DNA from 3 places in the Shewanella sp. BF02_Schw genome. Region 1 is predicted to be linked to each of the others. Evidence: predicted binding sites of a transcription regulator. Region 1 holds the regulator's gene; each other region holds the start of a gene.
What was found. The regulator sigma-54, encoded in region 1, starts transcription at its own class of promoters, with help from an activator protein. The targets are predictions, from matches to a motif close to GTTGGCACGNNNNTNGNNT.
Positions count from the first base shown of each region.

Region 1 (11,186 bases):
CTGAAGCGCTCAGTAATGCAATTTTAAATCATCACCGTCATATTACCTCAGATGCATTAAAGTACATTGTCACAGTCCCTAACCGTGACGGTATGAGCTTTTATGAAGTCTTTCAGTCCAAAATGAAATCAAGTGCTGGAGTCGATGGTTACTTGGTTACTGTTGTTGACGTCTCTGAAGTAAAGCATGCTAAGCAAGCGCTGTACTCTGAAAAGGAGCGTCTTCGAGTAACACTCAATTCTATTGGTGATGCTGTTATTGCGACTGACACAAGAGGGCTTATTACTTTTATGAACCCAATTGCGGAGCGCATGACGGGTTGGCGGTTAAAAGAGGCATTACATCAAAAAATTGAAAATGTGATGCATTTGAAAGATTCTGATACTCAGCAGCCATTATTGAACCCGTTATATTTAGCTCTTCGCGAGCAGCGCATTGTGGCAATGGCGCTAAACAGCCTACTTACGTCACGTGGAGGGCATGTTTTTTATGTGGAGGATTCAGCCGCGCCAATCCGTAATGAAAATGGTGAAATGATTGGCGCCATTATGGTGTTTCATGATGTGAGTGAAGCGATGGCGATGGCGATGAAAATGAGCCATTTAGCCAACCATGATCAGTTAACTGATTTACCAAACAGGATATTACTCCAGGACAGACTGAGCGTAGCGTGTTCTACAGCAAGATCTTATGGCACCAAAGCAGCTGCACTATTAATCGATATTGATCATTTTAAATACCTTAATGATTCCTTAGGCCACCAATATGGTGATGAGCTCATTTGTATGATGGCAAGACGAATACGCTCGTTAATACCTGCATCGTATACATTAGCGAGATTAGGTGGTGACGAATTTGTGATTTTAATGAGCGAGACTCGCTCTGTTGAGGCCTCTTCGCAATTAGCATCTACATTAGTTGAAGCGATGCATGAACCTTTTATTCTTGATAATCAGAAGTTTAATGTGTCGATAAGTATTGGTGTTAGTGTGTTCCCAAATGATGCTTTAGATGCCGAGGAATTAATGAGACATGCGGACGTGGCAATGTACCGTGCCAAACAGGAAGGCCGAAATCGCTTCTGCTTTTTCTCGCATGATTTAGAAAGTTCGCTTATGGAGCGCCATCATTTAGAGACTCGTTTAAGAAAAGCATTAATTAATGATGAACTTTTTGTGCATTATCAACCTAAAATTGATTTACAGACAAACATTATTATTGGTGCTGAGGCTCTTGTTAGACTGGCCAATGATGAGGGTGAGCTTATCTCTCCCGCAGAGTTTATTCCATTAGCGGAAGAGTCCGGTTTAATTATTATGCTAGGTAAACAAGTGCTTAATAAGGCCTGTGCTGAAGCTAAACGTTGGTTAGAAATGGGCTATACGATTCCTATTTCGGTAAATGTGGCTGCGGCACAGTTTGCTGATCCCGACTTAGCCGATATGATCAAGAAAGCACTATTGGAGCATAATTTACCGGCACATTTACTTGAATTGGAAATTACCGAAACTGCATTGATGATTGATGCAGCGGACATGCAAAACAAGTTGAGTGAGTTAATATCATTAGGGATTAAGATTGCTATTGACGATTTTGGTACTGGTTATTCCAGCTTGGCCTATTTGAAAAAGTTTAATGTTGATGTAATGAAAATTGATATGTCGTTTGTGAAAGATATGCTCAACAATAAACATGATTATGAAATTGTGAAGACGATTATTTCGTTGGGTAAGTCGATGGGGTTAGTGCTAATTGCCGAAGGTGTTGAAACTGAAGCGCAAAGCCACGCATTAGTTGAATTAGGATGTTTTATGGGTCAAGGTTATTTGTTTAGTCGCCCACTCAATAGCACTGATTTTGAAGCCTTCATATCGCAGAGCAGTAAATATCTTAAAGGTGTAAATTCCGTCGATGAATAAGCGGTGGCTTATTCAGTTAAGCTTAAGCTGTTTTTGAGTTAATAGAAATGAAAAAGCCCCATTGCATCCTTTGCGTTGGGGCTTTTGTTTGCATTGTCTGTGGTTATATTTATGCCACTGGGGTATCCAACACTCCAATGCGATCAACCTGTACCCATTGATGCTCCAGAGTGTTATCAAGCTCGTGATTATTATTGTTTTGAGCTTGTCAGCCAGAGGCTGGAATAAAAATGACGTTATTGGATTATAGAGTCTGGGGACCCAATAACGCCTGAACTGTTATGTTAGCTGTCTTCTTGACTACTAACGGTAGAGCGATAAAGCGGCAAGGATGCAAGATATTTTGCGCTTATTATTAGAATGTTTGTTGCTGTACGTTATCAACTTGCTTGGGGACGCGTTGATAACATGGTCAAACATCCTTGCCAAAACGGTTTTGATATTTAGATCCGTAAAACACCTTAATAAAAATGACGTTATTGGATTATAGAGTCTGGGGACCCAATAACGCCTGAACTGTTGTGTTAGCTGCCTTCCTTAACGGCTAACGGTAGAGCGATAAAGCGGCAAGGATGCAAGATAGTTTGCGCTTATTATTATTAGAATGTTTGTTGCTGTGCGTTATCAACTTGCTGGGGGACGAGTTGTTAACACGGTCAAACATCCTTGCCAAAACGGTTTTGATATTTAGATCTGTAAAACACCTTAATAAAAATGACGTTATTAGATTAATAGAGTCTGGGGACCCAATAACGCCTGAACTGTTATGTTAGCTGCCTTCCTTAACGGCTAACGGTAGAGCGATAAAGCGACAAGGATGCAAGATAGTTTGCGCTTATTTTTATTAGAATGTTTGTTGCTGTGCGTTATCAACTTGCTGGGGGACGAGTTGTTAACACGGTCAAACATCCTTGCCAAAACGGTTTTGATATTTAGATCCGTAAAACACCTTAATAAAAATGACGTTATTGGATTATAGAGTCTGGGGACCCAATAACGCCTGAACTGTTATGTTAGCTGCCTTCCTTAACGGCTAACGGTAGAGCGATAAAGCGGCAAGGATGCAAGATAGTTTGCGCTTATTTTTTATTAGAATGTTTGTTGCTGTGTTATCAACTTGCTGGGGGACGAGTTGTTAACACGGTCAAACATCCTTGCCAAAACGGTTTTGATATTTAGATCTGTAAAACACCTTAATAAAAATGACGTTATTAGATTCATAGAGTCTGGGGACCCAATAACGCCTGAACTGTTATGTTAGCTGCCTTCCTTAACGGCTAACGGTAGAGCTATAAAGCGGCAAGGATGCAAGATAGTTTGCGCTTATTTTTTATTAGAATGTTTGTTGCTGTGTTATCAACTTGCTGGGGGACGAGTTGTTAATACGATCAAACATCCTTGCCAAAACAGTTAATGTTACTAACTTGCCATTGTTTGTAATTGTTGACTTAACTGGGCAATCTTTTGTTGTAAATAGGCTATTTCTGATACGATCGCGCCCTTGCTTTCAGTTTGGCGACTATCGTTACTTCTCACCCATTGATAAACCGTTTTAGCCGACACGCCATATTGTTTTGCTACGTCGGATAATAATCGATTATGGTTTTTGACTTCATTAATCACTTGTCTTTGTAAGTCGATTGGATACTGTCTTGCATTTGACATATTCATCAAATAATTTCCTTCCGATTTATCTATGTTTACCTGAGCGAGTTTCAACTTCATCCCACTGACTGCAACCGAGATGTGCTAAGAAAAAAATGTTTTGGCGGCATTGTGCAATGACATTATTGACCATGACATTTATCGATATAATGCTACGTGTTACGGTTATTTTATTCATCGCTATCTCCTACAATTACAATGGACTGCTTAAAAAATAAACTACTACTTAGTAGGTGCATATTTCTTATATGGAAAGCTTGTGCCAACTTTGATAAATATTTTTAGTTGTTATTTATCAGTATATTACCTGTTACCTGTAGTTTTGTTATTTTTGCGTCGCCAACCAGATTGGTGCAATTGCACTAATGTGGTGAGCATGTGCTGCCGGCAACACATTACGGTTGTGATTGTCGTAGCGCAGTATGGATGACAAATATGGCAAAAAAAGGTCACCTTAATGACAAGATGAAGGCAAGGTTTTCACCGAATGAGTTGTTGCCAGTTGATGGTTTGAAAAACGTTAACAAAGTGAGGCTGCAGACATAGCTGCAAAAGTGATCAGAGTACTAAGCGCTTGGTAAATGAGCTTATGTGTGAAAAAGACTTATGTGTATAGAGACGCCGCCGACGTCCGTAAAATTGCACTAGATAGTGCAATTTCGTTGGACGACATGATATGTACGATTTAAATCAATGATTTAGTGCATTAAAAATAATGTAGCTAGGCCCAAAAATGCAAATAAGCCAACGACATCTGTTACCGTCGTTAACACCATACCCCCCGCCAACGCAGGATCGATATTTAGCTTTTTTAACATTATGGGGATAGTGGCGCCAGCAAAGCCTGCTACCGTCATATTAATCAGCATGGCACTGCCAATTAATCCACCTAATGCGATGTCGTCTTTCCAAAGCCATACCGCAAAAAAGACCAATACAGACCACATTAAACCGTTCAATAATCCGATGCTTAATTCCTTACCAATTAACCAGCGTGAGTTACTTTGGCCAATATGCCCAAGTGCAATCCCGCGGATGACGAGTGCTAGGGTTTGATTACCCGCAACGCCTCCCATACTCGGTACAATGGTCATTAAAATTGCGATGGTGGCGAATTGCTCTAAGGTACCTTCAAACATGTTACTGACAGATGAGGCTAGTAATGCTGCAAATAGATTGATGGTTAGCCATAGAGAGCGTCTCAGAGTGCTTTTAAGCACAGGGCCAAAGGTATCTTCATCATCATCCATCCCTGCCATTCCCATCATTGAATGTTCGGCATCCTCGCGGATGACATCAATAACGTCATCGATAGTAATTCGACCAAGCAATTTTGCTTGGCTGTCGACGACTGGGGCAGATATCCAATCCATCCGTTCAAATTTTTGCGCCACATCTTTATCGGACATCTCTACAGGAATACTTTCTAATTCTGTGTCCATAATACTGCGGACCGTTACACTTGGATCGCATGTGAGTAAATCAGCTAATCTTACTCCGCCTAAAACATGATCATGGCGATCCACAACATATAAAGTATCAGTCGTATCAGGTAAATTTCCCCGTTGACGTAAATAGCGTAATACCACTTCGATATTGACATCTGGTCTTAGGGTGACGGTATCAGTATTCATGATACTGCCGGCAGTATCATCTGGGTAACGCAATGCTTGCTCTACTCTATCCCGGTCTTGGCTTCGCATTGATTTGAGCACTTTCTTGTAAACATTATCGGGTAAACTGCGAAGAATATAGGCCATGTCATCTGTATCCATGCCTATTGTGGCCTGGGCAAGCTTCTCTGGTGTCATGCTGCTAATAAGTGAATCTTTAAGTTCTTCACCTAATTCGTCAAGAATTTCCCCAGCATATTGTTGGTCAATGAGTTGCCATAACACCTGACGATTTTTGGGCGGTGATGATTCGAGAATAAGGGCGACATCGTTAGGTGACATGGTATGTAGCATGTTACGGGCATGGACAAACAGACCACTGTCTAGTGCTTGAACGAGTTGATTGAGACGTTGTTCTGTTATCTCATTGTCTAGGTACTCTTTACCCATATATCTACTTCCTATTCGTCATACTTATATTATTCAGTATGTCATTATTCTGGGTTTCTCAGGTTGTACAGTTCAAGGCGTATAAATGCAGAAATAGCTGTCTTTACGTAAGACAATGAAATGCAGAAATAAAATACTTAAATGACTTCTGCGGTGAAATTCTGCAGCAGCCAATGCTGCTTTACATACTATAGACGTACCACGTCACGGAAACAGAGTTGCACTGGATCCGTTGCTAGAAGCGGTAATGTCTTTATCATGTTAAACGCTAACTCCCGCAGAATGAACTGATACTAATGAGATTGGTATCAACTGCGAGAGATAAACCTAAGGGCTAATATTTTTGAGGGACTGATGTCTACTGGTGATCATCAATGTCGTGACAGTTTGGTTAGTATGGCCTAGTCATTTAGAGGCCGCATAAAATAAGGATGACGGTGGCTTAAAGCATGAGTAACTTGCAGCTATTCACACATTACAGGCTATTTATAAATTTAATGCGATTAAAAAATTAACAAGATTCATCAAATTTAGCATTAATGAGATCACACACTGCGTTTAATGCTACTTCAGCATCTGGGCCTTGAGCTGTCACCCTAATCATTTTACCGATACCACTTTCAAGCATTAATAGCCCAAGTACGCTAGCTGCGCTGGCGTTTTTTTCGCCTTGAGTTAAGGTGATGTTAGCATCAAAATCCGCCGCTAACATCGCGAGTTTTGTGGCGGCACGGGCGTGTAACCCCAATTTATTTGAAATGGTCACTTGGCGTTCAAGTTTGATCATTGACGCGATCCTATGCTCACTTAGTTATTAGTATCACTGATATTTAATTCTCTGTGGCGAGCATTAACCGTGTGTTTACTGCCTTGTCGAAATCGTTTTGCTAATTGATCTGCAATATATACCGAACGGTGCTGACCACCAGTACAACCAATCGCGATGGTAAGGTAACTGCGATTGTTACGTTCTAAATGCGGCATCCAAGTTTCAAATAGGTTTTCAATTTGCCAAATAAATTTATTAACTAATGGCTGACGACCTAAAAATTCTTGTACGGGCTCGTCTAAACCCGTAAATGGACGCAGTTCTATTTCCCAATGTGGGTTGGGTAAAAAGCGTACATCAAACATAAAATCTGCTTCTGTCGGCATGCCGTGTTTAAAGCCAAAAGATTCAAAGTTAATCACTAACTCTTTATCAACACTGCCTAATAATATTTGCCTAACTTGGTCGCTTAATTCGTAGATGTTTAGCGCAGAAGTGTCGATATAGTGATCAACAATTTTTGCGATAGGCTCAAGTAAACGGCCTTCTAGTTTTATCGCTTCTTGCAGTGAAATATGATTTTTAGATAACGGGTGTAATCGACGTGTTTCGCTGTAACGTTTAAGCAATACTTTGTCATTGGAATTTAAAAAGAAACTGATAATTTCAGTGTCATTTTGAAGTAGTGCCAATTGGTCTTGAAGCACTTTACCTTGTTCTGCAATGTTACGAACATCAACGCTAATCGCAACCAAATCATTACTGCCTTTAAGCTGGGCTAATAATGTGCCAATGAGTGGTAAAGGCAAATTATCAACACAATAATATCCTAGGTCTTCTAATACTCTCAGGGCAACGGATTTCCCTGAGCCTGAACGTCCCGATACTATAACTAGTTTCATGCAGTAATAACCTGATAAAGTTCTGTTGCGTCGTGAGTTTTACGAAGCTGTTTCAATATTTGCTTATCGCTTAACTTTTGGGCCATGCTCGATAACGTGCCTAAATGTTGTTGGCACTGGTCTGCAGGGACTAACAAAGCAAATAAAAGATCCACGGGTTGCTTATCGATTGCATCAAAGGCAATGGCTTCTTCACATTTAATAAATATCGCGATAGGGTGATCGATGGTCGTTAATCTACCATGAGGTATCGCAATGCCATTTCCTATACCTGTGCTACCCATTTTCTCTCTCGCTAACAGGCTTTCAAAAACCTCTTGCGAAGACAGGGTTGGGTACTGGGCAGCGACTAAATTGCTGATGAGTTCCAGTACTTTTTTCTTACTGCCCGGTGTGGCACAGGTAGTGCATTCCGGCTGCAGAATGGTACAAAGTTCCATCGTTAGTGTTTTGTATTCTTCTCTTTGTGTTTAATTACCTGACGGTCGAGTTTATCGATCAGGGCGTCTATTGCAGCATACATATCAGTACTTTCTGACATTGCAAAAATTTCTGCGCCATTAATGTTGATTTTGGCTTCTGCTTTTTGTTGTAATTTTTCTACATTGAGCACAACGTGTACATTATGGATCTGATCGAAGTGTCGTTCAAGCTTTGAAAATTTACTGTGGATGTATTCACGTAAAGATTCTGTTATTTCGACATGACGCCCAGTCAGACTTATTTGCATAAAAAATCCTCCATTGCCTAGTAGGTTATAAACTCTTACGTTGGTTTGAGGGCGGGATCATCATTGCTTCACGGTATTTTGCTATCGTACGACGAGCAACGTTTATGCCCTGTTCTGCCAGAAGCTGAGCCATTTTACTGTCACTCAGTGGTTTTTTCTGGTTTTCTGCGGCAACCAGCTTTTTGATAAAAGCACGAATGGCCGTTGATGAGCATTCCCCGCCATCGTCAGTACTGACATGGCTAGAGAAGAAGTATTTTAGTTCAAATAAGCCCCGAGGGGTGTGCATATATTTTTGTGTGGTGACTCGTGAAATGGTCGATTCATGCATTTCTACAGCTTCAGCGATATCATTGAGCACCATAGGCTTCATGGCTTCTTCGCCATATTCAAAAAAGCCTTGCTGAAATTGCACAATGCAATTTGCCACTTTAAGTAAAGTATCATTACGGCTTTCAATACTTTTAATAAACCATTTAGCCTCTTGCAGATGGCCTCGAATAAATTGACTATCCGACGGGTTTTTACTGCCTCTAGCCATGGCTGCATATTGCTGATTAACACCAATTTTAGGCATGTTGTCTGGGTTTAACTCTACTACCCAACGGCCATTTTTCTTTAATACTGTGACATCGGGAATCACGTATTCATCATCCATGGGGGTAATTAATAAGCCCGGACGAGGATTGAGTGTCTGGATTAAAGTGATTGCGTCACGTAACTCATTTTCTTTTAGTTTTGTTTTACGCATCAATAATCTGAAATCACGGCCAGCAATTAACTCTAAATAGCCTTTGATTAACAATCGTGCATTATCGATATGGGGTGTGTCGTTAGAGTATTGCGCTAATTGAATAAATAGGCATTCGCTTAAATCACGTGCTGCAACACCCACAGGGTCAAAGTGTTGAACGCGTTTTAATACCGCTTCAACCTCATCGAGTTCCACATTTTCATCACCCATGGCTTCGAGAATATCTTCGGTACTTTGGGTTAAATAACCGCGTTCATCAATGGCATCAATAATGGCGGTGGCAATGGCGAGATCTGTGTCTGAAAATGGAGTGAGATTTTTTTGCCATTCTAAGTGTTCGTACAAACCTTCAGTAGTTTCACCTTGAAAGGGCATGTCGTCATCGCGCATGCTTGCACTGCCCGAACCTGACATAGGTGAGGCTGTGTATACTTCATCCCATGTGGTATCCATGGCTAAATCATCCATGGTTTCTTTGGTCATGGATTCTGCTATGTCGACGGTGGAAGTGTCTTTTTCGACATTAACAATACTGTTGTCACTAAAGTCGGTATCCGCTTGGTCGCGGTTTTCTTTTAAGGAGTTTTTTGCTTCAGAAAACTCATCTTCTATTTCAAGCAATGGATTTGAATCTAATGCTTGTTGGATTTCCTGCTGTAGCTCCAATGACGATAATTGCAGTAAGCGAATGGCTTGCTGCAATTGTGGGGTCATGGTTAAGTGTTGACCCATTTTAAGTTGGAGTGACGCTTTCATTTACCGCTTATCCCTAGATGATTTTCCATAAAAATGACAATCTCGAACTGTAATGGATTGCCATAAACATCAATGACATTTAACGTTGTTTAGGTATCGTTCAATGAAATGAGTTAGCTAGACTAAAAGGCCAGTAAAGTAACTATAGCTTGAATTGTTCACCTAAGTACACAGCTCGAACTTGTTGATTACTTAATATCTCATCAGGTGTGCCTTCGGCAATTAAATTACCCTGGCTGACGATATAGGCTCGCTCACAAACGTCTAGCGTTTCACGTACGTTATGGTCGGTAATTAATACCCCTAAACCGCGATTTTTAAGTTGTTGGATGATTTTTTTAATGTCGATGACCGAAATAGGATCAACACCAGCAAAGGGCTCATCAAGCAAAATAAATTTTGGATTAGCAGCTAAAGCGCGCGCAATTTCAACACGACGACGTTCACCACCCGATAACGACATGCCTTGGCTGTCGCGTATGTGAGTAATGTGGAACTCTTCGAGTAGATGCTCAAGCTGTTCAATACGTTGGTCTGTGCTGAGCTCTTTGCGAGTTTGCAGTACGGCCATTATGTTGTCGTAAACGGTAAGCTTGCGGAAAATACTGGCTTCTTGTGGTAAGTAACCTATACCTTTGCGGGCGCGCAAATGCATTGGATCGGCAGTAAGGTCGTCATCGTCAATCAATATTCGGCCTTTATCGCTTTTTACTAAGCCGACAACCATATAAAAGGTGGTGGTTTTACCTGCACCATTGGGGCCTAAAAGACCGACAATTTGGCCTGTTTTAACCGTTAAACTCACATCTTTAACAACTTGACGAGCTTTATAGCTTTTAGCTAGATTTTCAGCGGTTAAGGTAATTTGGGTCATGGTTTGATCTGCTTGTTAACAGGAATTTCAGGGAGTTTTTGCTTTGGCGCCGACTCGTCTTGGAAATTCTCTGGTTGAATGATGGTGATTACCCGATCTTGCCCTGTACCAGTACTTTCGGCAATCAGCTCTTGAGCACTGATGTTGTACTTGATTTTATTACCGGTAACCTGGCTACCTGATTGATCCAATTTGGCGTTGCCAGTCAATGTGAGTGTAGTGGTGGCAAGGTCATAGCTAATTTCGTTAGCACTTGCGGTACCAATTTTACCGTCATCTAATTCTTGTGAAAATGTAGCCGGGGTGCCAGTAGCAATTAATCTCTTACTGGTGGTGTTTTCAGGGGTAAACGCCCGTAACTGATCTGCATTGATATTAATCGTGCCTTGGACAATCGTTACCGGACCATTAAAAACAATTTGATTATTCTTAATGTCGGCAGACTGACTGACTGAAGCGATTTTCAATTCTTGTTTCAGATCCCCTTGTTTCGCTATGGCAGGCAAACTCAATATACAAAGTATGCTACTTAATAACATAACATTGGCGCGAGTGTGGAGACGATTAATGTGGCTCATATGTTCCTTCTACCTGGCTTAGTAGCGATAATTTTTGCGAATTCAAGTCAGCATGTAGGCCTAAACCTTGAATAATAAACCCTTTACCTTTGATGTACACCATCTCTTGTGAGGATCCTATCATAGTGGTTAAATCCACCGTAATAGCTTGGGTACTCAGTGACTGCAGGGGTTCT
Region 1 is NZ_JABKAW020000007.1:1,240-12,425, forward strand. Features, by position in the region: gene HNW13_RS19880 (EAL domain-containing protein) at 1-1,919, shown strand, start outside; gene HNW13_RS19885 (transposase) at 3,339-3,590, opposite strand; gene HNW13_RS19890 (hypothetical protein) at 3,610-3,762, opposite strand; gene mgtE (magnesium transporter) at 4,283-5,647, opposite strand; gene HNW13_RS19900 (HPr family phosphocarrier protein) at 6,159-6,434, opposite strand; gene rapZ (RNase adapter RapZ) at 6,455-7,318, opposite strand; gene ptsN (PTS IIA-like nitrogen regulatory protein PtsN) at 7,315-7,758, opposite strand; gene hpf (ribosome hibernation promoting factor) at 7,761-8,048, opposite strand; gene HNW13_RS19920 (RNA polymerase factor sigma-54) at 8,074-9,558, opposite strand; gene lptB (LPS export ABC transporter ATP-binding protein) at 9,701-10,432, opposite strand; gene lptA (lipopolysaccharide transport periplasmic protein LptA) at 10,429-11,010, opposite strand; gene lptC (LPS export ABC transporter periplasmic protein LptC) at 10,997-11,186, opposite strand, start outside.

Region 2 (11,186 bases), on a different contig from region 1:
TCAACATAGATTTGTTTATCGAGTTTGTCTTTTAATAAATAAGATTCGGTGACATCGATCATGGTAACTTGAATAGCGGGTTGCTGCTCCCAACTGATCACCGTCTCAATTAATTTCACCCATATGATACGACCGCTAAGGTGTAGGCATTTGATTTCAACAGGATGAGGTTTAACTTTATTCGCGAGTAACGCAGCGTTAGCGTCTAGGCGCTGTTCTTGATAGCTTGGTTCAATCACATCCAAAATTGAGGCGAGTGACATAATACTTTGGGTATTAGGGTAACCGAATAGTTGTGCTAATGTCTGATTGCAATATAGCGGGCTAAAGTTGCGATGTACTAATACGCCTTGTACAGATCCATTGACTAATTGCTGATAGCGACTTTCACTTTGTACTAAAGCTTGTTTAAGTGTTGTAGATTCAGTTAAATCCACAATCGTGATTTGTAGGGCTGATCGTCCTTGCCATTCAACTATGTGTTCAATAGCTAATATATTGAGTTTCAAACCTAAACGGTTACGGTTAACGTAGCTGCGTACCTGAGGTTTTTCTATACCACTCATTAATGCGTAGTAAGTGTGTGTGGCTACATCCTGTAGTTCGGGATCGATTAACTCTAGAACACTCTTTAGCGCTAAAATATCTTGAGCTGTATTATAACCGAAGATTTTTGCATAATTATCATCGGCATAAAGTGGTATAAAATCTTGATGAATAACTACACCATAATGAGCATCAAAATCCAAAATCGTTCCTTGTTTGAATGTTATATTTTAATGTAGCATTTTTACTCGATAAATATTCTAGCGCTTTTGGTTATTTGTACCCTGATGTGATGTGATGTGTAAACTGGGTAAACTCGGCAATATGAGATCATCTTCGCACTTACCGTTGTTAAGATCATAGCATTTTCATAAAAGTGTCATTGCCATAATGTTATTACATCATTATGGCTCCCCTGCGTCGTTTCGTTTTTAGTCCATCGACAGCTCTTTTAATTTACGCGTTAGGGTATTACGACCCCAACCTAGACGTTTAGCGGCTTCTTGTTTATGGCCTTGAGTATGTCTTAGTGCTGTTTCAAGTAAAATACGTTCAAATTCAGGTTGCACTTCAGTGAGTAAATCACTTTCACCTGCAGCCAGCTTTTCATCAATCCAATCAGTTAATGCGGTTTGCCAGTCACTTGCTCCAGCTTGTTTCTGCTGGGTTGCTACTGGGTCTTTAAGCAATTCTGGTGGTAAATCTTGCGGTAAAATTTCTTGTCCGGACGCCATTACGGTTAACCAACGACAAGTATTCTCAAGTTGACGAACATTACCCGGCCAAGGAAGGTTAGCCAATTTTACCGCGGTTTCTTTAGTGAGTATTTTGGGTTCAACGCCAATCTCTTTCGCTGCGGTGCTTAAAAAGTGATTGGCGAGTTGGGCAATGTCTTCACGGCGCTGCGATAACGGCGGTAAGTGTACTCTGATCACATTGAGGCGATGAAATAAATCTTCGCGGAAGGTGCCTTTTTGCACCTGCACCTCAAGATTTTGATGTGTCGCAGCAATAATACGTACATCAACTTGCACTGCTTGATGACCGCCGACACGATAGAACTGGCCGTCGGCAAGGACTCGTAATAATCGCGTTTGCACATCGATTGGCATGTCACCAATTTCATCTAAAAATAGCGTGCCACCATTAGCTTGTTCAAAACGACCTTGGCGCACGTTGGCGGCACCAGTAAAGGCGCCTTTTTCATGGCCAAAGAGTTCAGATTCAATCAAATCTTTTGGGATGGCAGCCATATTTAATGCAATAAAGGGTTTGTCCTTACGCGGGCTGTGTTTGTGCAATGCACCAGCGACTAATTCTTTACCAGTACCAGATTGGCCATTGATGAGCACACTGATAGATGAGCGAGATAATCGGCCTATGGCACGAAACACTTCTTGCATTGCCGGGGCTTCACCAATAATTTCAGGGGTTTTTATGGTGGTATCAATAACGGGTTGTGGTGCTTGCTCTGTTGCATGTGTGAGTGCGCGTTCAACTAAATTAATGGCTTCATCAATATCAAATGGTTTTGGTAGGTATTCAAATGCACCTGCTTGATATGCGCTCACGGCACTGTCTAAGTCTGAGTGGGCGGTCATGATGATCACTGGAATATGCGGATAATGCAGTTGTAAGCGATCAAGCAAGGTTAAGCCATCAGTACCTGGCATGCGGATGTCTGAAACGATGACTTGAGGTTGTGATGCTTCTAAAGCTTGCCACAAGGATTCTGCAGCAGCAAAGCTAGCCGTTGACAGTGATGCGCCTTTAAGGGCTTTTTCGAGTACCCAACGGATCGAACTATCATCATCGAGGATCCAAACTTGTTCACTAATGTTCATGTTACTACCTCATTCTGCCTACAAAGGCATGCTAGTTATTGTAATGGCAGGTTAATAATAAATTCGGTATGCCCTGGTGCCGAAACACAATCAATGCGACCGCCGTGTAATCGGGCAATGTTATGCGCAATGGATAATCCTAACCCTGAACCCTCGTCACGTCCGGTGACCATAGGGTAGAAGAGGGTATCCATTAACTCAGCAGGAATACCGGGGCCGTTATCAATAATGGATAAGGCGAGTACCACTTTATAGCGCTGTGTTCCAATGGTGACTTGATGTTGAGTGCGAGTGCGAATGACAATATCGCCACCACAATGTTCTAACGCTTGTATCGCATTTTGGACAATATTCAATACAGCTTGCTGCATTTGATCTGGATCCATCTGAATATCTGGAATCGATGGATCATAATCTCGTTTTAAGCAGATATTGTCTGGCAGTGCCATTTCGACTAACTTAAGCACTTTTTGAATCACTTGATGGATATTGTGTTCAGCATGCTGCGTTGGTCGTTGTGGGCCAAGTAAACGGTCGACTAAATTACGTAATCTATCTGCTTGTTCGATAATAAGACTGGTAAATTCTTTTAATTCGGGCGAGTCGAGCTCTCGCGATAACAACTGCGCAGCGCCTCTAAGGCCGCCCAGTGGGTTTTTAATTTCATGGGCTAAGTTACGTACCAAAAACTGTGCAGCTTGTTGTTGGGCGTCCATATTAAGCTGCTGATGAATGCGACGTTGTTGGTCTACTTGACGTAATTCTAAAATGCTGAGGTTATTGTCATTTTCAATTGGCATCAAGGTGATATCAATGGTGTGATGTTGGCCGTCTAGGGTTATTAATGCGGCGGTATTGACCGTGAGTCCCTGGGCGGCATTAATGGCATCGCGCAGTAATTGTGGCTCAACCCCCATCAGTTGATAAAGCTCAGGAAGCGTTTGCTCGAGTAGCTTATGGTTACCTACTCCCAATAATTGTGCGGCCGCGGCATTAGCATAGCTCGGCTTGAGCTCGTTATTAATAACAAGCACTGCGGTGACTAAGTGATTGAGAAGGTTATTTGTGTCCATTAGCCGTCCTAGTATAGGGTTGCACCATTATAATGCACCACTTTGGTGCATATCACAACCCGGAACACACAAGCACTTTGTAAGATAAATAGTCACGCAAAATTTCATAAGCTAATGAATAAACTGATTTTTATCTTAATCATTTAGACTTTTTTGCAGGTCCAAATACAGATGCTTGGTGAAGGAATATCTTTCTAGGAGAGCTTGATGCAAGGACTTTGCCGCTTTGTGTTACAGCGTTAACAACCAACGAGTGTTCACCTCTATTAATGCCCGTTAATTGGAATATATTCGATGCTTGAGCTGGGGCTGCGATAATACCATCGACTAATAATGTCATTAGCACGCCACGAGGTAATTGAGGGGTGACGCTCACTGACACGGTAAATGCGCCATTATTGTCACGCACAGTAGCTTCTTCTTGGGGAGAGGTAATCGAAATCGTGTAGTTAATTGATGCTTCTGTTGTTGGGATGACATTGATTTTTGTTGGGGTGTCAATCGTCATGTTGTTTTGGGTGTTTTCATTTAATTCAACAGCTTCGGCATTATTTTTTTGTTCATCTGAGTAATGAACTTTGCCATTTTCATCTACCCAACGGTATACGGTAGCAACACTTTGGGCGCTCAATAATAGCAAACTAATAAGTATGATAAGGCGCATGATGTACTCCATAAAACGACAGTTTTAATAGAGTAGACGTTTTTATAAAAAAAATCAGCTTAAACTGTTTAGTTAAGCTGAATCGAAGCGGCGATATTAAACCGCTATTGTTTATTTAGGTGCAACAACACTAGATGTATTGGCAGCAGTATTCTGAAATTTGATCTGTTCGGATACTGAAGCTCACATTTGGTGCAAGCTCAAACTGGCTTGCTTCAGCATATGCAACCCACTCAGTTTTACCCGGTAATAACACGTCAAATTTGCCAGAAATAACCTGCATTATTTCACCTTGAGCCGTTGAAAACTCATATTCACCAGGCAATACCACACCAAAAGTTTGTTTACTACCATCAGCTAATACTACGCTTCTGCTTATCACTTTACCGTTAAAATACACATTGGCTTTTTTAGCGACGCTTACCTGTTGCAACATACTCATATATTTTCCCTAAAAATGATCTTGGTTTGAATCTATCTGCGTTTACGTAAAATATCTAGTTAAATGTTTTCATGTTGTATCACGAGAGTCGCTTTGCTGCTAGAGACAGCTTCAGAAACGATAACAAGCGATAATAAGCGAACGCTGCGTGCAGTCTAGCACCTAGGCTCTTGGCTCGTCATCGCTTGTCATCTCAGGGATAGAGAAAGCTTCGCTGCTAAGCTGTTGACTTTATAGCCTCTAGCCGCGGAGCGTACTAGCAGCGCAGCGTCCTAGGCTCTTTCGCTCGTCACCGCTTGCTACCAATATTTTTAGCCTCCTGTATAGACTAGACAACAAAAAGCCCAGATGCATGCATCTGGGCTTTTTAGGTCTCAATGAGTGGCAGACGTTGCCACTCATTGATGGTAATTAGCTGCGGTTATTACGCTTACGCTCATTCTCAGTTAAGAATCTCTTACGAACACGGATGTTCTTAGGAGTTACTTCAACTAATTCATCATCATCGATGAATTCAAGAGCTTGCTCAAGAGTCAATGTGATAGGCGTAGTCAATACTTGTGCTTCATCAGTACCTGATGCGCGCATGTTAGTAAGCTGCTTACCTTTCAAACAGTTTACTGTCAAATCGTTAGAGCGAGCATGAATACCCACTACTTGACCTTCATACACTTCAGCAGCGTGACCAATAAACATACGACCACGGTCTTGCAAAGCAAATAGAGCGAATGTTAGTGCTTTACCTGTTGCGTTTGAAATCAATACGCCGTTAGCGCGTTGACCAATATCGCCACCTTTGTGTGGACCGTAGTGATCAAATGAATGATAAATTAGACCAGTACCAGATGTTGCTGTTAAGAATTCGGTTTGGAAACCAATTAAGCCACGGCTTGGGATAACGAAGTCGATACGTACACGACCTTTACCATCAAGCTGCATGTCTTTCATTTCGCCTTTACGAACACCTAATTTTTCAATTACGGTACCTTGATGATCTTCTTCAACGTCAACTGTTACAGTTTCGTATGGTTCATGTAGCTCACCATCGATTGTTTTTAGAATAACTTCTGGACGAGATACGGCTAATTCATAACCTTCACGACGCATGTTTTCAATTAAAATCGATAAGTGTAATTCACCACGACCTGAAACGCGGAAACGGTCTGGACTTTCTGTTTCTTCAACGCGAAGTGCTACGTTGTGAACTAATTCAGTCTGTAAACGTTCAAGAATGTTACGTGAAGTAACATACTTACCTTCTTTACCCGCGAACGGAGAAGTGTTTACTTGGAATGTCATCGTTAGTGTTGGTTCATCAACAGTTAACGGTGGCATTGCTTCTACTGCATTCACTGCACAGATAGTATCAGAGATTTTAAGCTCGCCTAAACCTGTAATAGCAACGATGTCACCAGCATTTGCAATTGGCACTTCAGTACGGTCAAGACCCATGTAACCTAATACTTGGCCCATTTTACCGTTACGTGTCTTACCGTCAGCGCCAATAATGGTCACTTGTTGGTTAGTCTTAACGCTACCACGAGTAATACGGCCAATACCGATAACACCCACGTATGAGTTATAATCGATTTGAGAAATTTGCATTTGGAATGGAGCTTCTGCATCAGCATCTGGGAAAGCTACTTTCTCAACGATAGTTTGGAATAGCGGCGTCATATCATCGCTTGCTACATCTGGATCTAACGTTGCAAAACCATTTAATGCCGAAGCATAAACGATTGGGAAATCTAGTTGTTCGTCAGTGGCACCTAAGTTAACGAATAAATCGAATACTTGGTCAATAACCCAATCTGGACGAGCACTTGGACGGTCAATTTTGTTGATAACAACAATTGGCTTAAGGCCTTGAGCGAATGCTTTCTTGGTTACAAAGCGAGTTTGTGGCATTGGGCCATCAACTGCATCAACCAACAATAATACTGAGTCAACCATAGATAGAACGCGTTCAACTTCACCACCGAAATCGGCGTGGCCAGGAGTATCTACGATATTAATACGGTAGTCGTTCCACTGGATGGCAGTGTTCTTTGCCAGAATGGTGATCCCACGTTCTTTTTCAAGATCGTTAGAATCCATAACCCGCTCAGTAGCTTCTCCACGAGATGCAAGGGTTCCTGACTGCGCCAACATTTTGTCAACCAAGGTTGTTTTGCCATGGTCAACGTGGGCAATAATGGCGATGTTACGTAAATTCTCTAGCACGGATAAACCTCTAAACCAGCAAATAAAAAAAAAGGATCTAACAGTAGTTATAGATTATAGCTACTGTAAAAAAGCGTGCCATTCTACTTCACAGCAGCTTTTGTAGATAGGATTATTTTTGAACACTTGTAAATCTATCGCTTGCTATGGATTAATAAACAGCATAAAACGTATATATATGAAGCATAACCATGGTGTAAGACAAAACTGTGACATTGGCTAAAACAGCAACATTAACATGACGCACCATTATGGACTTTTGCACCATGATGAAACATAGTGATGCACGAGGTTGGTGCAAGGTTATGGTTTAGAAGATTTGGAAACTTTCTCATCTTCATAAAATCAATTAGTTAGCGATCTGGCATGAATATCGCTTTATTGCTGATAATTATGAAAAGATTCGTTTTCCAGGTGCATCATCTGGCGAATAGCAAGATTATTTAAGGGACAACCCTTTACCCTACCGGAGGCTTGAGAATGTCAGTTGAATCAGTTTTAAAACAACTTGTAGAGTTAGAAGTTAAGTTTGTAGACTTACGCTTTACCGACACTAAAGGTAAAGAGCAGCACGTTTCTATTCCTTCTCATCAAGTAAATGAAGATTTCTTTGAAGACGGTAAAATGTTTGATGGCTCTTCAATTACAGGTTGGAAAGGCATTAATGAATCTGACATGGTGCTAATGCCAGATCCAACCACTTTCGTATTAGACCCTTTCACAGAAGAAACAACAGCGCTTATTCGTTGTGATATTTTAGAACCTGGTACTATGACAGGTTATGATCGTGACCCACGTTCAATTGCTAAAAAAGCTGAAGCTTACCTAATTTCTACTGGTATTGCTGACACAGTATTGATTGGTCCAGAGCCAGAGTTCTTCTTATTTGACGATGTCCGTTTTGGTACCGACATGTCAGGTTGTTTTGTTAAGATTGACGCAAAAGAAGCATCATGGAACTCAGCTAAGAGCTATGAAGAAGGTAACACGGGTCACCGTCCAATGGTGAAAGGTGGTTATTTCCCAGTTGCACCAGTTGATTCGTCACAAGATTTACGTTCGGCAATGTGTTTAGTACTTGAAGAAATGGGTCAAGTAGTTGAAGCGCATCACCACGAAGTAGCAACAGCGGGTCAAAACGAAATCGCAACACGTTTCAACACGTTGACTAAGAAAGCTGATGAAATTCAAATTCTAAAATACGTTGTTCATAACATGGCGCATGCTTATGGTAAGACAGCGACATTTATGCCAAAACCAATCGTTGGTGACAACGGTAGCGGCATGCACGTGCATCAGTCTTTAGCTAAAGACGGCGTAAACTTATTCGCAGGTGATAAGTATGCTGGTTTGAGTGATTTAGCGCTTTATTACATTGGCGGCATTATTAAGCATGCTCGTGCATTGAATGCGTTCACTAACCCAAGCACTAACTCTTACAAGCGTTTAGTGCCACATTTTGAAGCGCCTGTAATGCTTGCATATTCTGCACGTAACCGCAGTGCTTCAATTCGTATTCCAGTGGTACCAAGCCCTAAAGGCCGTCGTATCGAAGCGCGTTTCCCTGATCCACATGCAAACCCATACTTAGGTTTCTCAGCATTACTTATGGCTGGTCTTGATGGTATTCAAAACAAGATCCACCCAGGTGAAGCAATGGATAAAGATTTATATGACTTACCTCCTGAAGAAGCTGCTGAAATTCCACAGGTTGCAACGTCATTAGAAAACGCACTTGAACATTTACAAGCTGACCATGAGTTCTTGACTAAAGGCGGCGTATTCAGCGAAGACTTTATCCAGTCTTATATCCAACTTAAAACGGCTGAAGCAGAACGTGTTGCACGTACTACTCACCCACTTGAGTTTGAGATGTACTACAGCTTGTAATTCTTGAATACAATTGCTTAAACAAGCAAACCAATAAAAAACCCGATAATTGATTATCGGGTTTTTTTTTGCTCAAAAGAGGTGAGAATGATAGTTTTCAGCAAATGTCAGAAGAGGTGATAAACAGCCGTGAAGAGTTATCTCAACGAGTCAGAGATCGCACTGCAGATTTAGTTATTGCCAAAACTAAAGCGTTACATTTAGCCAATCATGATGTGGTGACTGGACTCGCTAATCGGTTGTCGAACAGGCAGGCAACTGAGCGTTTACGGGATAAAAAACAGCCGTTCTCAATCCTTTTTATCGATCTCGATGGATTCAAAGTCATTAATGATACTTACGGGCACGGCATTGGCGATGCTTTGCTAGTCAAAATTGGTTAACAGGTAAGTAAGCATTTGTTTCCGAGTGAAATTCTTGCGCGTTATGGTGGTGACGAGTTTGTATTACTTTTACCGAATGATATCGACAGTGACGCTGTTATGGCCACTGCCAACAGTGTTCTTAAACTGATCAAACAACCTTTTCAAATAGGCTCACATTCTTTAATCATTAGTGCATGTATTGGCGCTGCCATTTATAATGGTGTTGATAGCGATACAGATAGCTTAATCCATCGTGCTGATGTTGCGATGTATCAGGCTAAACATGCCGGCAAAAGTCAGGTGATACTGGCTGATTAATATTTTAGAATAGAGATTAATGTTATTTTTTATTTGGCTGCAGGATGTCTAAATTGATACATACATGCTCATTTAATCATGGTTGTTTTTCGTGGCGTAAGCCGCAAGGGTTTAGCTTAATAGAACTTGTGGTAGTGATTATTATTTTAGGCATTCTTGCTGTCGTGGTTGCTCCGAAATTTATCGATTTAAAAAGTAATGCTTACGCGAGCAGTATGCAGGGTGTTGCAGCAGCAATTAACAGCGGTAAAACTTTGGTCTATTCAGCTTGCGTGATAAGCGCCAGTTGCGATGAAACGGCCCCTGGAGCCAGTAATGGTTTGGGCAATAGTATTACAGTACAAGGCCAATCAGTGACTCTAGCTTACGGATATCCGCGTCATACCTCAGCAGGTATCATCAGGATGATTAACATTGCCGACAACGGTAGCGGTGGTGAATTTAACATCACAACATACGATGTTAATAATCGAAGCGGGTTACGTATTCGTCCTAATGCGGATTATGCTGCGAATAAATGTGAAATTAGATACTCTCAGCCACAAGTTGCAGGAGAGTCACCTTTAGTTGTCGTCGATATTGACGAGTGTTAAGTGCTCTTGTTATTCGCGAGTATCACCTCAAATTACCCTCTTTAGACAAATGCCATGTTAACTTTATGGCATTTATTGTTTTGTGGCTCCCATTTGCTTGAAATATTTGTGATTAACGTAAATTTGTAGAGGATTTCACTCAGGAATATGATATTTATACCGTTAATCACTCACTAAAAAGCGATTTGTTCAATGGATAAGAAAGACCTCAAGCTATTAGAAATTTTACAACGTCAGGGCCGGATGGCTGTTTCTGAATTAGCCGATAAGGTTAATATGTCGGATACGCCTTGTTTACGACGAGTCAAAAAGCTTGAACAAGATAAAGTGATTTTAGGCTATGGTGCCCAAGTTGACCCTTTTAAAGTGGGTCTTAATGTTGTGGTTTATACATCGATACGCTTAACGGAACATACTGATCAATCGACAGCGTTATTTGAGTCAACCATGGCACAATTACCTCAAGTGATGGAATGCGCCGTGGTAACTGGATCTTATGATTATATGCTCAAAATAGTCGCCAAAGATTTGGTTTCTTATGAGCAATTTATCAAAAAATCGCTCGGCAACCTCAAGTTTGTCGCCAGCATTGAAACTACAGTAGTTTTGAAGCAAATATTTAGCCGTACGGCATTGCCAGTGGACCAGTCACCGATCGAATAAGCACAAATACGCAAATAGGCACATATAAATACCCAAAAGCAGCACCTAGGCCGTCATAGACTATGACAGCATAGGTTACCGCTAAGGGCGTTAAGTTGATAGGTTAGGTAAGGTTTAACCTTGTTCCATTGAGGCAATAAACTTGTTCGATTCGGCAATCGATTTGTTCATTTCTTTAATCAGGCTAGAGATATCAGTCTGTAAATTGGCAAACTCACCTTTAATTGCACCAATAGCCTGCGCATTTAGGTTATGTTTTAAATACAGCATATTATCTTTCATCGCAGTTAGAATGGGTGGCATTTTTGCTTCTGCACGACGCATGCTTCTCACTAGCGTTTTATATGAACGCTTGGTTTCATTGAGCTTGCTGGTGCTGTTACGACGTAAACTGGCTTTACTGATTTCTTCGATTTCAGTTTGCCATTCGTCAAATAATGCATCCGCGACATCTTCGACTTTCTCGATGCGATGACTCACTTCATCTGCTGCAGATTGAGCTGACTCATATTCATCTTTCGCTTTATTATAAGCATCTTCTAAATCGCCACCATCAAATGCCAAA
Region 2 is NZ_JABKAW020000004.1:157,842-169,027, forward strand. Features, by position in the region: gene HNW13_RS15970 (sensor domain-containing diguanylate cyclase) at 1-749, opposite strand, end outside; gene glnG (nitrogen regulation protein NR(I)) at 978-2,390, opposite strand; gene glnL (nitrogen regulation protein NR(II)) at 2,426-3,463, opposite strand; gene HNW13_RS15985 (DUF4124 domain-containing protein) at 3,603-4,127, opposite strand; gene HNW13_RS15990 (pyrimidine/purine nucleoside phosphorylase) at 4,258-4,569, opposite strand; gene typA (translational GTPase TypA) at 4,981-6,792, opposite strand; gene glnA (glutamate--ammonia ligase) at 7,273-8,682, shown strand; partial or broken gene HNW13_RS23545 (GGDEF domain-containing protein) at 8,787-9,365, shown strand; gene HNW13_RS23655 (prepilin-type N-terminal cleavage/methylation domain-containing protein) at 9,410-9,958, shown strand; gene HNW13_RS16020 (Lrp/AsnC family transcriptional regulator) at 10,151-10,621, shown strand; gene HNW13_RS16025 (DUF2959 domain-containing protein) at 10,736-11,186, opposite strand, start outside.
Region 2: the regulator sigma-54 is predicted to act here: its motif matches at 7,153-7,171, upstream of glnA (glutamate--ammonia ligase).

Region 3 (11,186 bases), on a different contig from region 1:
ATCCACAAAAAAGTAGCCTTTTAGGTGGCCATTATAATTTGATGCCTAATGCATTAAATGTTTGTTCGTCAGGAAATCCATCCGCAATTAGCCCTTTTTGCTGCTGAAAAGCTTGCAACCCTAGCACTGAATTACGACCTAAAATGCCATCTGGCTTACCGACATCAAACCCAGCATCATTCAGTTTTTGTTGTAATTGCTTTACCGTTTCTCGGCTTAACCTTGGCTGCTTAGGTACCGCACGTGTTAATTCCGCACCACCATTAATTCTGTCGGCTAAATGACCGACTGCTATGGCATAAAATTCAGAGCGGTTCCAACGCATAATCACATTAAAGTTGTCATACCCTAAGAAAGCTGGACCCGTATGCCCTGCTGGTAAATATAAAGCGGCTTGCATATCTGGTGTCGATAACTGCTGACCATTAGATTGTTTAATATCAAGCGCTTGCCATTTTACTAATGGTAACGGGTGTTTACCGCCCAAGTAAGCAAACGGGTAATCAACAGGTAATAATACTTCTCGTCCCCATCGCTCATCTGCTTTCCAACCTAGGTGTTGTAGAAAGTTAGCTGCAGAAGTTAATGCATCCACTTCACTATTCCATAAATCGGCAATACCATCACCGTCACCATCTACTGCATACTTACGATAGTTAGTTGGCATAAATTGGGTGTGCCCCATCGCCCCAGCCCACGATCCAACCATTTTGTTATCTGCGAAATTATATTGCTGCTTTAACTTCAACGCTTGTAATAACTCGCCAGTGAAATAATCGCTACGCCTTGGATCGCATGCTAGCGTTGCCAATGAATCGAGCACTGGCATGCTACCTTTGTAACTACCAAAGTTGGTTTCTAGGCCCCAAAAAGCAACAATATATTGCCCAGGCACACCATACTCTTTTGTTAGCTTAGTTAATAATGACCCATGTTTGGCCATCATTTTTCTGCCTTGTTCAACCCGCCATGGTGTGACGCGTTTGTCGAAGTAATCACCAAAGCTAGTGGTAAATTCTGGCTGCTGATTATCTAATTCAATCACCCTAGGGACAAACTTTAAATTTGCCACCGTTGTATCGATAATCTGCTGTGAAATCCCTGCCGTTTTTGCTTTTTGCTGTAAATTAATCACACAGGTAGCAAAATCGGGATGCTCTTGAACTGGAGTAACATCAACAACAGGATCGGGTGATGCCGACACAGCACAGGCACTCAATAAGGTGCTAGATACAAACATTGAAGCAATAAACACAGAAAAACGTCTTTTATGAGCCATGAACAACACTTATTTTACAAAAATGAATATTGAATATCGTGACGCATCGGCTTTCAGTAAACAAGACCTGTTAACATTAAACCCTGTTTATTTATGCCAAATTCAAGTGAAAAATAACAGCACCGATGACAAGTGATTAATAATGAAGCCGTCACTCAAAACCACAGACACTCGTCTTAATCGCTGCACTTGATTTGAGTCATACAAACAGCTTGATAAATAAGCGGGTCAATAACGCCAAGACTATCGATTGATTTAAATGACCCAACGAACGACAGCGAATACAGTTACAACATTGACGCATTTAATCGTGTTAGTTTCTAATAAGAGACTAAATGCCCGATTTGCGTCTAGATTCTGGGGCAATTTAGTTTCTAAATGACCACCAAGGATCCTCATAAACAAAATTGTCATTAATTAAGCCTTTTCCTTATTCATTGAGTCCGTATAATGATGTTAATTCTCACTCATTTAAGCGATTTATCATGACAGAACAAACAGCAGCACTAACAGGCTTTATCGAAAGCGTAAAACAACATCAAGTCTTATGGGGCTTACAAGATGAAACAGGTGAAGGTTGGGTTGTATGTGACTCATCAGAATTTGAAGAAACTGATGTTATGCCACTTTGGTCAAGTGAAGCTGCTGCAAAAAGCCATTGCACTGATGAGTGGGCAGACTACAACCCAGTGACTATTACACTGACTGAGTTTTTAGAATACTGGGTAAGTGATTTAAATGATGACGGTGTATTAATAGGTGTTGATTGGGAAGCTGAACAAGAATGCCTAGAAATTGACCCTATCGTATTGGCTAAAGAATTAGTTGATTTTGAAAAAGAATAATCATTAATTGATTTGATCTTACTACCCAAGCTGTTCAGCCATTGAACAGCTTTTTGATATTATTATGCCCATGCCTACACTGATTGATATTCCTTTTGACAAACGCCACACCTGTTGGTTTTGCAACGAACCCAGTAATCATATTTTTGATTACTATAGAATGACTCACACTCCCCACCCCTCTCTAGCCATTCCTGCTTGTAAAGAATGCCATATGTTAGCCAAGAAAAATCTGCTGACCTCTATTTGGGATTGTCGAGATGCGGTTAAAGATAATTTAATGCATATATATAGCAAAGACTTGGCGATTGGCATTAATTGGACTAAGCAAGAACTCGAAGAATCAGATTTTGATTGTATGATTTTTGGTGGATTTAAAAAAAGTGCCTGGATGATGTATCAAATAGCCCAAAGTCGCATGAATGCGCGGGGCTGGCCATTAAGTCTGGACGGGGTTTTACTTGAAGGCGAAATAGCGGGTGACAGTAGTCAATATCATACCGGTTTCGAGTTTGACGATATAATGTTTACCTCTCTAACAAAAGCCATTAGCCACTATAGCAAGACCTTATCTTTAGACAGTGATTTTTTACAGCAACTGGTTACCTTACTTGGTAAAGCTCAATTTGGCCATGCTGTCAAAATAGCGAGACTCAATATTGGTATCACCCCAGGGCATCAACGTCGTATTCTTGACGAGTTAATCGAAGATATGGATCAATAAAACCACTTAATCATTCAATTGTGGCCTAACTAAGAATACTCCGTAAACGATCTTGAACAACGCTGACTAATAAGTCGGGCTGGAATTTAGAGATAAACTCATTACAGCCGACTTTTTTCACCATCGCTTGGTTAAAGCTACCGCTTAAAGAAGTATTGAGAGTAATAAAGAGTGCCGCCATTCGAGGATCGTTACGCACCTCAAAGGTCAACTTATAACCATCCATTTCGGGCATTTCGGCATCAGTAATCATCATTAGCAATTCATCGGCAACCAGTCTGCCTTCATCAGCCCACGATTGTAATAATCGCAAAGCTTGTAATCCATCTGACGCCTCAATAATCTCTATACCAAGTTGATTGAGAGTGTCCCTTACTTGTTTACGCGCCGTTGACGAATCATCCACAATTAATATCTTACGACCAGGCATGTAAGAAACGAGCGCTTCATCTAACACACCGTCAGATAACTTCACATCGTAATCAATAATCTCAGCTAATACCTTCTCAACATCAATAATAGACACTAATCGTAAGTGTCCTTGGTCTTCAATTTTCGTTATTGCGGTTAAGTAATTATGTCCGCCAGTGGTTTTGGGCGGCGGCATAATATCACTCCAGGTCATGTTAACGATATTCTCGACTTTACCGACTAAAAAAGCCTGCACACTGCGGTTATACTCGGTAATAATCAAGTTACAATCGTCATTCACTGGCATCGGCGAGAAACCAATCGCTTGTCGTAAATTAATCACTGGGATCGACATCCCTCTAATGTTGGCTACTCCATAAACATTATGATTACTGCCGGGTAACTTATTTAAGGGTGGCAACTTAACCACTTCTTTGATTTTAAATACATTAATGGCAAACAACTGGGTTGAGTTAATGCGAAACAACAACAATTCTAAACGGTTTTCGCCAACTAACTTAGTTCTTTGATCTACCGTATCGAGCACTTTTCTCATGAACAGGTTCCACCTAAAAACATACAAGCAACATCAAAGATGCGTCATCATTAACAAGGGTAATTATACTTAAAAAATATCATTAAACAGTGTTGAATCAGGATTTATGCCGCAAAAATAAAAAATATATATAAACAAGATCAAAAAACACCCCTAATACGTAAAATGTTTAATTCGAAACTCGAGTTATTTCATCTCACAAACGTTCTACTAAAGTTAACACCAATAAAAAGACTCCTGAAACCGCGGCATCAATTCACCCTCGGTTTTGCTTTGTTAAGTCTGTCGGCTGTTATCCTAATAGATAAGCCTGTTACTGTTGTAAAACCATTTAACTCAATTAATACTTAAGACGTTCATATGAATAGCCCGTCTTGATAATGCATTTGAGCATAACTTTTCACACATAACACAATATAATTTGGCATGTTTAAACCACAGATCAAGGTGATCATTAACCTGTTTGTGTACGTACAACAGTGTAGATTATTCGTTAAAAGTCATTCAGGGGCCGTTATGATCATCCCATTATTCCCATTACCGATTTGCTTGTTACCTCAAGGATATACCCAGTTACGTATTTTTGAACCTAGATATAAACGCTTAGTATCAGAATCGCTAAAAAGTGGTGTTGGTTTTGGCTTATGTATGTTGGCTGATGATAAAAAAACCATATTACCCATGGGCACATTAACCCAGATTATCGACTTTGAAACGCTTGAAGATGGCTTATTAGGTATTAGTGTGCAAGGGCAAAAAACGTTCATTATTAACAAAATAAGTGTTGATAGTGACGGTTTAAAGCGTGCCGATGTCAGCTTAATTGATTCTTGGCCGTGCGATATCATTGAACGACAAACTGAACAGAGCCACGATCACACTGATGAGCGTAAAAAAGATAAAGCACTTAGCAATACGTTAAAGCAAATTTTACAGCAATACCCACAGCATCTTGCCCACTATTCTGAAGAAAACTTTAATGATATTGCGTGGGTTTGTCAGCGATGGCTTGAAATTATCCCATTGAGTTCCAAAGAAAAATATCAGTGTATCAATAGCCATGATCATCAATTAGCTAAATCATTCTTAGCCGACATTATAAAATAATACAGAACTGTGATCCGAACCCAATAATGCCACGTATAAGATAATGATACTGCAGCTTGTTTGAGCTCAGGATAGCCACAGCATAATGACGTAATCTCTTATGCTCAATGAGTTATTTATTGGATGCGGGTGAAATAATGGAAAATGTTCAATCACAAAGCACACAAAGTCGTTATGATAAGGGGCATCTTGCACAAAGATCCCTAATTAAACTAAGCGGTGCTATGAAATCAAACGAACCCAATCCAATGGCTGATGAGCTTGCGTCATTAATGATGCAGGTGGCTAATGATCGATGCAAAGCATCTTTTGCAAAACTTTTTTCGCATTTTGGCCCAAAAATTAACTCTTTTGGTGTTCAGCGCTTAAGCCAACAGGGCTTAGCCATGGATTTAGTTCAAGAGACAATGACTCGAGTATGGACAAAAGCCCATCTTTACAATGCAGACAAAGCAGCGGTAAGTACTTGGGTATTTACCATCATGCGTAATCAATGTTTTGACATGCTCCGTAAAGTACAACATAACCGTGAAGATTCTTTCGGTGATGATATTTGGCCTTTATTTGAGTCTGATGAAGCTGAAAACAACGACGATGATTTTTTATTATCGGCAACTTTATTGCTGCATGTAGAAGAATTACCTCCTCTACAACGCCAAGTAGTACAAGGTATTTATATGCAAGAGCTTACTCAACAAGAGTTAGCAGACAAACTTAACATTCCAATTGGAACGGTTAAATCACGACTCAGACTTGGCTTGGAAAAATTAAAAAGCTTTATGGAGAAACACTATGATTAATTACCACCCAGACCAGCATTTGCTGTCTCTCCATGCTAAAGGCGAGTTGCCGCTATCGATGTCGATTGCTATCTCCGCTCATGCTGAATTGTGTCCTCATTGCCAGCAACAACTTGACCAGGTGACAATTGCGTTGTCTGAGCAACAGTTTGAGTCGGCCGTAAAAACTCAGTCGGTAGACACTAATAATAATCAATTAGACGCACTACTCGAGCAGCTATTAAATTCAACCTTAGATACTTTAGAGGTTGAACAAGCTAGTACAGTTGATCCGATTGAAGACAATAGCGTTAGTATTAAAGGTCAGCATTATCCGCTGCCTAAGGTATTTCGTAAGCAAATTAATGCTTCTTGGCAGGGTATTGGTAAAGTCAGCCGTTTGAGACTCGATACCGGAGAGCCACAAGCAAGAGCAAGCTTGTTGCATATCGCAGCAAATGGTGAAATTCCTGAACATACACATAAAGGTGCAGAGCTAACATTACTGCTCGCAGGTGAGTTCAGCGACTGTTACAACACCTACAAGCCTGGTGATTTTATGCTGCTTGATAAAGAGCACCAACATTCACCAAAAACACTTGAAGGTTGTTTGTGCTATACCATTGTCGATGCCCCGTTATACTTCACTAAAGGGTTCAGCAAACTATTAAATCCAATTGGCGATTTACTTTACTAACCATTACGTTAGTTTCTTAAAATGTTAACTACTAAGGTTTGTGCATCGACAACTTGGCCGCTATTTATCATTAAGTTGTACCAGCAATAAGGGATGATGAGTGAATTTTCGTCATCCCTTTTAACACTATCGACATCCGAGCAAGGTGAGAATTGTCGATGATTAGTCACTAATTGCTATTTTTTAATCGAAAACTGCATTAATTTGATTAAAAATTGAAAAAGACTATTGCCATATGCAAACACTCAGTATATTATCCACACAGATTTAGTTTTCTTGTTAATTTTGGTTACCTACCTGTAAGTCTGCTCAACTTCACTTCGTAAATAAACCCAAGACAAGCTTCTGTACATCGTTTTTGATTTCAATTGATTTCTGTTGATATGATAATTTAAATTATATTCACGTCATCTTGTTGTCATAAAACTATGTTTAACTTACAAAGTTAAGTACTAAATATGTATTAATTTTTTTATGGCTATATGTCATGTGACAACATCAATGTTGCAAGCATAAAATAGACCTTAATCAACTATTTACATATCAACACTTGATTAGTGAGTAAAGGATAGGTTAAGTTAAATCTCGAAACATTAATCTTTTGCAACACTAAAAAATGCCAAGGATATTTTATTGAACAATTTTCTCACCTAATGGTGAATATATAAGAAGGAGTGTGACCTATGTCATACAACATGAATGGACACGAAATTTCAGTTAGCTTTCCGGTTAACTCTATCTCGTCAAACAAGAATTCAATTGCTTTTACCGACAGCCTAGGTAAAAACAAAAAAACCTTTTCAAAACGTATTGAAGCATTAAACTTCATGAAATGGTTAATCTCTGCCAATAAGTAATACCCCCTAACGCTTTGCGTTAATCATTTGCTCTGTTATTTAATAAACTCATTTCTCGGTATTCTCCTCTCACTTACCGATGTTTATTAAAACAGGGCAAAATGAATAACTCACTCGCATCATTTTAAGTTATTCTTCAGCGTTACATCCCAGTTAACCCCTCTAAAATATCTAATTTTATATCAACAACTTATAGAAAAAACATCTTGCATTCACCCTGTAATTAAACAGTGTGCGAAAATTTTCGTTGGTATCTTGGCAACATTGTTTTATTTCCCAAAACTCCCCCCTGATGTATATAGAGAATATCGGTTGCATTGGCAGTTTTACTATTCAAATAATGTTGTAACACTAGAAATCCAACCGGGTCGTACAATAATTCAAATTCAATTCCCGACTGGCATACTGTATTCCACATATCAAAACAACGTCGTGATAGTTTGCCAAAATGATATTTATGACCATCATTAATAATTGTAGGAAAATAAACCTCATCGACTAATTGTGAGAATTGTTGACGTAAATATTCATCCCCTCCCACGGTACTGCAAGTTAACACCTCAATGGTAAAAACTTTCGTTAATGATAAATGAGCCAATTGTTGAGTAAGTTGTTTATTTAAATAAGCCGCAGTGGTCCCCGTACCTGAGGGTAAAAATACCTTTAGCTTATTTTTTTGTTGATCTTGCGCCCATTGAATTATTTCACAGGCAAGTTGTGTTATCCCGGTTTCGGCATACTCACAACGCCCACCTTCAGGAATAAAAAGTAATTGTTTTTTATCTGCGTAGCTTGGATTCGATGAAACAATATATTGCATCGCATCGTCTAAATGCATACTTTGAAGATTTTCAACATCGGTCAAATGACTAACATCAATAATATTGGCGCCATTTTGTATCGCAGCGGCATAATTGCCTTGAGGATGTTGTAATAAAAACTCGCTGATATGGCTTACATAGTAATCAAATTTCCACCCTTGCCGCTTAGCCAATACTGACATGGAATATAATGAGTTGGCTTGGGCCGAACCCGATGCCACTAGTTGGGTAATATGTGAATAATCATGATGTAAAAAATGATAAAATTTACGTGCTTTATTACCACTAAAATCAGCATGTAATAAATCATCTCGTTTAATGTAGATGCTGCGGCCAGCAAAGTTCATCGTTTGCACTGGGCTTATCGAAAACATGAATTGTCTCAATCAACTGTAATATGAGCATTTTAACTAAAAAATGATAAATCTCATCGATTCATTTGCGTGAATCCTCGCACTGTTCTATTTATACAATACCACAGCAACACTTAATCCTTAATAATCAACAAATTGAAAACATGGCATGAAAATGGCTTTATATTGAGAATATTGACTATTGATAGGAATGAAAATGTCTCTTTTACGCTTAATCTTTAATATTGCTTGGTTTTTAATGGGTGGTTTTGTTATGGGCCTAGCTTGGTGGTTTGTTGGAATACTGTGCTTTATCAGTATCATTGGCATCCCATTTGGTCGTGCTTGTTTTGTTATTGGCGAACTGGCTTTCTGGCCATTTGGACAAGAGACCGTTAACCGAAAACACATTTCAGGCCAAGAAGATATTGGCACTGGCACGTTAGGTTTGGTGGGTAATGTAATATGGTTTTTATGCTTTGGTATTTGGCTCGCGATTGGTCATCTAGTCCATGCTCTGGCTTGTTTTGTAACGATTATAGGTATTCCGTTCGCGTTACAACATCTTAAGTTAGCCTTATTAAGTTTAACCCCTATTGGTCAAACCGTTATTGCCAAACCGACTTATTAACATTCGTTAATAACCGCTGAATGACCACTGTTGTAAAAAGCCGATAGCATAATGCTGTCGGCTTTTTATTTGCCTAATCGTATCTGCACCGTGTACATTGCCATTCTTAAGCACTGAAAGGTTATTCAGTCACTTTAAAGACAATAATGGGATCACATGAACTATTGGTTAATGAAGTCTGAACCAGACGACTTTAGTATTGATAATCTACAGATGAGTAAGCAGCAAACTGTTGCTTGGCAAGGTATTCGTAACTATCAAGCACGTAATTATATTCGCGATCAAATTACAATTGGCGATGTAGTGTTGTTTTACCACTCTAGCTGTAAAGTTCCTGCCATTGTGGGTTTAGCAAAAATTAGCAGTGAAGCTCAAATTGATAGCAGTGCTTTTGATAACCGTTCACCGTATTTTGATGCAAAATCTAACGCTAATGCGCCTCGATGGTGGCAAGTCGATATTCAATTTATGGCCAAATTTTCTAAGCCTGTGAGCTTGAAGCAATTGAAAGCCGATCCCGCGCTGCAAGATATGGTATTAGTGGCTAAAGGTGCCCGCCTGAGTATTCAGCCCGTCACACAGTTGCAATACCAACACATTATGCAACTAACAACCTTAGAATAATAACGTTAGATTGATGACCTTGCATCGGTAACCTTGAATTAAAACAGACCAGCTTGTCAGCAGGCCAGTAAACATCTTCTTTAAATCAGCCTCCTAAAGACAGCTCAGACTACGTAAACACTATTAGCTATAAATAGTCTGAGCTCAAATACTAACGGCACAGTGATAAGATCACGCAATGCCCATGTTAGTTAATCATTCGCCCTATTCCGCCAAGTACAGAACCTTCACCTTGGTCTTTGCCACCACTTGATGGTGCATGAGCAATAATTCTGTCAGCCATACGAGAAAACGGTAAGCTTTGTAACCACACAGTCCCATGGCCTTTTAAGGTTGCAAGGAACAAACCTTCACCACCAAATACCATCGACTTTAATGAGCCTGCACGTTGTATGTCATAATCAATTCCGGGAGTGAATCCAACTAAACAACCGGTATCGACCCGCAATGTCTCACCGTGTAATTCTTTTTTAATCAGTGTCCCACCAGCATGCACAAACGCCATGCCATCACCTTTAAGGCTTTGTAGAATAAATCCTTCACCACCAAAGAAACCGGTGCCTAATCGCTTATTAAACTTCATGCTTACTTGCGTGCCTAAGGCTGCCGCTAAAAAGCTGTCTTTTTGGCAGATAAGTTCGCCTTGATGTTGAGCTAAGTCTATAGCCAAAATAGTGCCAGGAAATGGCGCAGCAAATGCCACTTTTCGTTTTTGTTGACCTTGATTAGTAAAGTGGGTCATAAAAATACCCTCACCCGAAATGGCCCGTTTACCTGCACCAAGTAGCTTGCCAAAAAAACCGGATTCTGGTTCAGAGCCATCACCCATTCTGGCCTCAAACATAATGTCTTCTTCGAGGTAAGTCATCGCACCCGCTTCAGCAATAACAGACTCATTTGGGTCTAATTCAACTTCAACCAGCTGCATACTAGAACCTATAATTTCATAATCTACTTCATGACTTTTCATGCTCATTTTCATTCCTTAAAAATTTATTTAATGTTTGCAGTTGCCCAATTCAGTATTAAGGCATTATTCCTTATGGATGATTTAAGGTAACAAAATGATCATCCATTTAACATGACAACATTTCAATAAAATATCCGCGTTCTGTTGCCACTGCATTTGTTTACCAATTGTGTCCATCGTTAACCTAAACCCGCACCGCTCAATCCTGATTGTTGTTGTAATTGATATTGAGCAAATTCTTGCAAAATAAGCTCGGTAAATAACTGCCCAGCTCGCCCAAGCGGACGTTCAAGTGTGGACACTAATTGCGGTGTAAAACTAAAGCGATTACCACCAATAAAATCAACTTCAATAAGTAGTCCTTGATGTAATTCTTCGGCAATTAAAAAATCCGGCATCCAACCAAAACCCAGGCCTTTTAGTAAGGCATTTTTTTTCATGATAAAGCCTGACAAATAAAAGACTTTATCGCCGCCAAATTGCATTTCATCACGGTCACGTTTACCAGGAGATGAATCTTCTATGGTTAACT
Region 3 is NZ_JABKAW020000001.1:1,177,186-1,188,371, reverse strand. Features, by position in the region: gene HNW13_RS05350 (lytic murein transglycosylase) at 32-1,279, opposite strand; gene HNW13_RS05345 (DUF2750 domain-containing protein) at 1,765-2,124, shown strand; gene HNW13_RS05340 (hypothetical protein) at 2,189-2,848, shown strand; gene HNW13_RS05335 (chemotaxis protein CheV) at 2,874-3,815, opposite strand; gene HNW13_RS05330 (LON peptidase substrate-binding domain-containing protein) at 4,332-4,922, shown strand; gene HNW13_RS05325 (sigma-70 family RNA polymerase sigma factor) at 5,060-5,722, shown strand; gene HNW13_RS05320 (ChrR family anti-sigma-E factor) at 5,715-6,398, shown strand; gene HNW13_RS05315 (hypothetical protein) at 7,082-7,255, shown strand; gene HNW13_RS05310 (1-aminocyclopropane-1-carboxylate deaminase/D-cysteine desulfhydrase) at 7,479-8,450, opposite strand; gene HNW13_RS05305 (YccF domain-containing protein) at 8,647-9,060, shown strand; gene HNW13_RS05300 (EVE domain-containing protein) at 9,217-9,684, shown strand; gene HNW13_RS05295 (TIGR00266 family protein) at 9,872-10,660, opposite strand; gene HNW13_RS05290 (LysR family transcriptional regulator) at 10,834-11,186, opposite strand, start outside.
Region 3: the regulator sigma-54 is predicted to act here: its motif matches at 8,593-8,611, upstream of HNW13_RS05305 (YccF domain-containing protein).